Salipiger abyssi: one gene and its partner. Each later gene encodes a partner of the first gene's protein in a complex. Links are inferred from orthologs where the notes say so. Each region holds a gene or a part of one and is shown on either strand. Other genes may lie near its edges. The genes, in order: groL and metK.

The links.
Region 2: the proteins of groL (region 1) and metK are in contact, whole or in part, in a cryo-EM structure (PDB 8P4O), measured with the Escherichia coli proteins. The link is inferred for Salipiger abyssi from one-to-one orthologs.

The regions. Positions count from the first base shown.
Region 1 is NZ_CP015093.1:914,284-917,553, reverse strand. What follows is about bases 293-3,244. They hold groL (chaperonin GroEL), read left to right. Parts: upstream 293-922; coding sequence 923-2,566; downstream 2,567-3,244. Other genes in these bases: rnhB (ribonuclease HII), read left to right, coding at 2,806-3,244; Ga0080574_RS08070 (co-chaperone GroES), read left to right, coding at 581-874. Also shown: Ga0080574_RS08075 (DMT family transporter), read right to left, coding at 1-231; more of rnhB, read left to right, coding at 3,245-3,270.
Region 2 is NZ_CP015093.1:653,029-656,320, reverse strand. What follows is about bases 181-3,154. They hold metK (methionine adenosyltransferase), read left to right. Parts: upstream 181-1,063; coding sequence 1,064-2,245; downstream 2,246-3,154. Other genes in these bases: pyrG (CTP synthase), read right to left, coding at 2,336-3,154; Ga0080574_RS26835 (nitrilase-related carbon-nitrogen hydrolase), read left to right, coding at 616-996. Also shown: more of pyrG, read right to left, coding at 3,155-3,292. UniProt on the Escherichia coli protein: Catalyzes the formation of S-adenosylmethionine (AdoMet) from methionine and ATP.

The DNA of each region.
Region 1 (3,270 bases):
CAGGATGAACAGTGTCGCCGAGGTGGCGGCCAGCACGCCGCGCAGGATCTGTATCGTGCGGTGGTTTGTCTTCAGCAGGCGCGGCCCGCGCATCCCCAGCATGACCATAACGCCGGTGAAGAGGCCGATCTGCCGGAACCAGGCGACCTCCAGCGAGGGCAGATCGGAGGTGAGCAGCTTGGCCAGCGCATCGGTGGCGCCGAAGCAGACAAATCCGATTGTTATCAACACGATGCCCCGGAGGTTGTCGGGCGCGGATCTGCCATGGCGGTGAGACACCGGGACCGGTGTGGTGGGATGGACGGGCATCGAAGAGATCTCGGTCTGGGGCGCGGCGCGCGGATGGCGCACAGCAAAGCATGGATAAGGGCAAGTTACCATGCCCGCCCCGCAATGCGCGGGCCAGCGCTCCTGACCGGCAGGTCAGGCGCCTCTCCTGCGGCGCATTTTTTCGTGATCTGTCCGGTTGACACGACTCGCGACGCTGCCTAGCTATGCGCCGTTAGCACTCGCTCCGCATGAGTGCTAATGGTCCCGCAGGGGGCCATAAAGGACAACCTTTGAGCTAGGAGACTCGAAGATGGCATTCAAACCGCTTCATGACCGCGTGCTGGTTCGCCGCGTGGAAAGCGACGAAAAGACCAAAGGCGGTCTGATCATCCCCGACAGCGCCAAGGAAAAGCCCGCCGAGGGCCTCGTGGTCGCATGTGGCGAAGGCGCGCGCAAGGACAGCGGTGAGCTGATCGCGATGGCCGTCAAGGAAGGCGACAAGGTTCTGTTCGGCAAGTGGTCGGGCACCGAAGTCAGCATCGACGGCGAAGAGCTGCTCATCATGAAGGAATCGGACATCCTCGGCGTGACCGAGGCCGCGTAAGCGCCGCTCCGACGTCCTCAACCGTAATTCAGAATCAGGAGAACGCACATGGCTGCTAAAGATGTGAAGTTCGATACCGACGCCCGCTCGCGCATGCTCAAGGGCGTGAACATCCTCGCCGACGCGGTGAAGGTGACCCTCGGCCCGAAAGGCCGCAACGTGGTGCTCGACAAATCCTTCGGCGCCCCCCGCATCACCAAGGACGGTGTGTCGGTGGCCAAGGAGATCGAACTGGAAGACAAGTTCGAGAACATGGGCGCGCAGATGGTGAAGGAAGTCGCTTCCCGCACCAATGACGAGGCCGGCGACGGCACCACCACCGCGACGGTTCTGGCCCAGGCCATCGTCAAGGAAGGCATGAAGTCGGTCGCAGCGGGCATGAACCCGATGGACCTCAAGCGCGGCATCGACCTGGCCACCGCCAAGGTCGTCGAAGCCATCAAGGCCGCTGCCCGCCCGGTGAACGACTCCAACGAAGTCGCTCAGGTCGGCACCATCTCCGCCAACGGCGAAGCCGAGATCGGCAAGCAGATCGCCGACGCGATGCAGAAGGTCGGCAACGAGGGTGTGATCACCGTCGAAGAGAACAAGGGCCTCGAAACCGAGACCGACGTTGTCGAAGGCATGCAGTTCGACCGCGGCTACCTGTCGCCCTACTTCGTGACCAACGCCGACAAGATGATTGCAGAGCTCGACGACTGCATGATCCTGCTGCACGAGAAGAAACTCTCCTCGCTGCAACCGCTGGTGCCGCTGCTCGAGCAGGTGATCCAGTCGCAGAAACCGCTGCTGATCATCGCGGAAGACGTCGAAGGCGAAGCGCTGGCGACCCTCGTGGTCAACAAGCTGCGCGGCGGCCTGAAGATCGCAGCCGTGAAAGCACCGGGCTTCGGCGACCGCCGCAAGGCCATGCTGCAGGACATCGCGATCCTGACCGGCGGCCAGGTGATCTCGGAAGATCTGGGCATGAAGCTCGAGAATGTCACCATGGACATGCTGGGCACCGCCAAGACCGTCACCCTGACCAAGGACGAGACCACCATCGTCGACGGCCATGGCGAGAAAGCCGAGATCGAAGCGCGCGTTTCGCAGATCCGCACGCAGATCGAGGAAACCACCTCCGATTACGACCGTGAGAAGCTGCAAGAGCGCGTGGCCAAGCTGGCCGGCGGTGTTGCCGTGATCCGCGTCGGCGGCATGACCGAAGTGGAAGTGAAAGAGCGCAAGGACCGTGTCGATGACGCGCTGAACGCGACCCGCGCGGCCGTTCAGGAAGGCATCGTGGTCGGCGGCGGCGTCGCGCTGGTGCAGGGCGCCAAGGCGCTCGAGGGCCTGACGGGTGTCAACAGCGACCAGAACGCCGGGATCACCATCGTGCGCAAGGCACTGGAATCCCCGCTGCGTCAGATCGCCGAGAACGCCGGTGTCGACGGCTCCGTCGTCGCAGGCAAGATCCGCGAATCCGACGATCTGAAGTTCGGCTACAACGCTCAGACCGACGAATATGGCGACATGTTCAAGTTCGGCGTGATCGACCCGGCGAAAGTCGTGCGGACCGCACTGGAAGACGCCGCTTCGATCGCGGGCCTGCTGATCACCACCGAAGCGATGGTGGCCGACAAGCCGCAGAAAGAAGGCGCAGCGCCGGCCGGCGGCATGCCCGACATGGGCGGCATGGGCGGCATGATGTAATCACCTGTCGCACCGCGACATGTGATGCTGTCACAGCTGATAAAGCAAAGGCGCCTTCGGGCGCCTTTGTCTTTTTCGCCGGCGTTTCCCCGCCCGGCCGCAAGATTTTTCGTACGAAAAATCTTGCGGCGCCTGCCGTTTGCCGGCTTGAGACAACAAATTCGTTGTGGCGGCGGGCCGGGTGCTTGCAGGCATGAAGGCTTTGCGCTTTCAAAGACGACATGGACGGGCCGGACACAATGCATGAGACAGAGCACTGGCAGCATGGCCGACTGGTCGCCGGGGTCGACGAGGTCGGGCGCGGCCCGCTGGCCGGCCCCGTGGTGGCGGCGGCCGTGGTGCTGGACCCGGAGTGCATCCCGCCGGGGCTGAACGATTCCAAGAAGCTCTCGGCCAAGCGCCGGGCGCGGCTGGCGGGCTGGCTCTGGGAATGCGCCGAGGTGGGTCTCGGCTGGGCCAGCGTCGAGGAGATCGACGAGATCAACATCCTCCAGGCCAGCCTGCTCGCCATGCACCGGGCGCTCACAGACCTGCCACGCCCGCCCGGCCATGTGCTGGTCGACGGGCGCTTTTTGCCGCCGCAGCTCACCTGTCCCGCCACCCCGCTGATCGGCGGCGATGGCCGCTCGGTGAGCATCGCGGCGGCCTCTATCGTCGCCAAAACGTGGCGCGACAGACACATGCGGGATTTGGCGCAACACCAT
Region 2 (3,292 bases), 260 kb from region 1 along the record:
GGCAGGGCTGCGCGGCGGGCGCCGGGCCTGGCGCTCCGGGCTCGGGGCGCTGCTGCTCTTTGTCGCGCTCCTCGGCGGTGGCGCGGCGCTGGTGCCGCCGCTTCAGGATCTCGCCGACAGGCCCGTGGTGCGGCTGGTGCAGCCCAATGCGCCGCAGCAGCAGAAATGGGATCGCGCCTATATTCCAATGTTCTTCGACCGGCAGGTAGATTTCACCGCCGCGCCCTCGCATGACGGGCTGCCGCGCCCGGCGCTGACGGTCTGGCCGGAAACCTCGCTGCCGATGCTGCTCGACCATGCCGACGAGGCGCTGGGCATCGTCACCGATGCCGCCTTTCCCGGCGAGGTGGTGCTGGGCATCCAGCGCGAGGAGGGCGGTGCCTGGTACAATTCGCTGGTGCTGGCGGGGCAGGGGCCGCGGGTGTCGCAGGTCTATGACAAGCATCATCTCGTGCCCTTCGGCGAATACATGCCCGCCGCCGAGATCTTTCAGCGCTGGAACATCGCCGGGCTGGCGCAGCGCGCGGCGGGGGCTACGCCTCCGGGCCGGGGCCGCGCCTGCTGGATCTCGGGCCGGAGCTGGGCCATGCGCTGCCGCTCATTTGCTACGAGGCGGTGTTTCCGCAGGATCTGCGCGCGCCGGGCCGCCCCGATCTGCTGCTTCAGATCACCAATGACGCCTGGTTCGGCACCTTCTCCGGCCCTTACCAGCATCTGGCACAGGCCCGCATCCGTGCCATCGAGCAGGGGCTGCCGATGCTGCGCGCCGCCAATACCGGGGTTTCGGCGGTGATCGACGGGGCGGGGCGGGTGCTGCAATCGCTGCCGCTGGGCGAAGCGGGCTATCTCGACGCGCGCCTACCGCCGCCGCTGCGCGTGACGCCCTACAGCCGCATGGGCGATCTGCCGGCGCTGGGGCTGCTCTTTGTGCTTGCGATTGCGGCATTCCTGCGGCGCGGGCGGAATTCGATTGACGGCCCTGCCGCAACCACGTAGCCATGTCGCGTTACATCCCCGTCACAACGGCTTCCTGGCGTGACGGTCGGTACTCAATGGAGCGCTCATGTCCCGACAAAACTATACTTTCACTTCGGAATCCGTGTCCGAAGGTCACCCTGACAAGGTCTGCGACCGCATTTCCGATGCGGTTCTCGACGCCCTTCTGGCGGAGGATCCGCTGGCGCGCGTCGCCTGCGAGACCTTTGCCACCACCGACCGCGTGGTCATCGGTGGCGAGATCGGGCTGACCGATCAGGAGAAACTCGCCGAATACATGGAGGCGATCCCGGATATCGTCCGTGCCTGCATCAAGGATATCGGGTATGAGCAGGACAAGTTCCATCATGCCACCTGCGAGATCACCAACCTTCTGCACGAGCAGTCGGCGCATATCGCCCAAGGGGTGACCGGCGGCGGCAACCGTGACGAGGGGGCCGGCGATCAGGGCATCATGTTCGGCTATGCCACCAACGAGACGCCGCAGATGATGCCGGCGCCGATCCTGTTCTCCCACGCTGTGCTGAAGCGGCTGGCCGAGGCGCGCAAATCCGGCGAACAGCCGGTGCTGGGGCCGGACGCGAAATCGCAGTTCTCGGTGCGTTACGAGGGCGGCAAGCCCGTCGGCGTGACCTCGGTGGTGCTGTCGCACCAGCATCTCGACCCGGCGCTGACCTCGGAAGATGTGCGCGCCATCGTCGAGCCCTATATCCGCGAAGTGCTGCCCGAGGGCTGGCTGAGTGCGGAGACCGAATGGTGGGTGAACCCGACCGGCGCCTTCGTGATCGGCGGGCCCGATGGCGATGCCGGTCTCACGGGGCGCAAGATCATCGTCGACACCTATGGCGGCGCGGCCCCGCATGGCGGCGGCGCGTTCTCGGGCAAGGATCCCACCAAGGTCGACCGGTCGGCGGCCTATGCGGCGCGCTATCTGGCCAAGAACGTGGTCGCCGCGGGCATGGCCGAGCGCTGCACCGTGCAGCTCTCCTATGCCATCGGCGTGGCCAAGCCGCTGTCGATCTATGTCGACACCCACGGCACGGGTGAGCTTGACGAGGCGCTGATCGAGGCGGCGATCCCGAAAGTGATGGATCTCACCCCGCGCGGCATCCGCACGCATCTCGATCTCAACAAGCCGATCTACGAGCGCACCGCGGCTTATGGCCATTTCGGGCGCGAACCCGATGCGGAAGGTGGGTTCTCGTGGGAGCAGACCAATCTCGCCGAGGCGTTGAAGAAAGAAGTTTGAGGCGGGTATGATCGCCGAAAGAAAGAGGGCGCCCGGCTGGGCGCCCTTTTTGGTGAGAGGCGGGGGGATATTTTGCGGAGCGGTGGGCCCTCAAACCAGCCGCGAAACGTCCTTGGCGGCGCGCACGAAATCCTTGAACAGCGGGTGCGGATCGAAGGGTTTCGACTTCAGCTCCGGGTGGAACTGCACACCGATGAACCACGGATGATCGGGCCATTCCACGATTTCCGGCAGACGCCCGTCCGGCGACATGCCCGAAAAACACAGCCCGCTCGTCTCCAGCGCTTCGCGATACTTGATATCGACCTCGTAGCGGTGGCGGTGGCGCTCGTCGATGGCGTTGGTGCCGTAGACCTTGGCCACCTTGGAGCCGTCCTTCAGCACCGCGTCATAGGCGCCGAGCCGCATGGTGCCGCCCTTGTCGTCGGCCACCGAGCGGTTGACCTTCTGGTTGCCCTGCACCCATTCCTTGAGGTGATAGACCACCGGCTCGAACCGTTTCTCGCCCTTCTCATGGTCGAACTCCTCCGACCCGGCTTTCTTGACCCCGGCGACGTTGCGCGCCGCCTCGATCACCGCCATTTGCATGCCGAGGCAGATGCCGAGATAGGGCACCTTGTGCTCGCGGGCGAATTGCGCCGCCTTGATCTTGCCCTCGGTGCCGCGCTCGCCGAAACCGCCGGGCACCAGGATCGCGTCGTAATTTTCCAGATAGGGCGCCGGATCTTCGCGCTCGAAGAGCTCGGCATCGACCCAGTTCACATTGACCTTGACCCGGTTGGCCAGCCCGCCATGAGTCAGCGCCTCGGCGATGGATTTATAGGCGTCTTCGAGCTGCGTGTACTTGCCTACGATGGCAACATTCACGTCCCCCTCGGGGTTGTGGATGCGCTCGGACACATCCTCCCATTTCTCCAGATTGGGGCGCGGCGCCGGGGTGATCTGGAACGCGTCCAGCACCGCCTGATCGAGCCCCTCGCGGTGATAGGCCAGCGGCGCGTCGTAGATCGACGGCAGATCCTGCGCGGCGATCACCGCGTCGGGGCG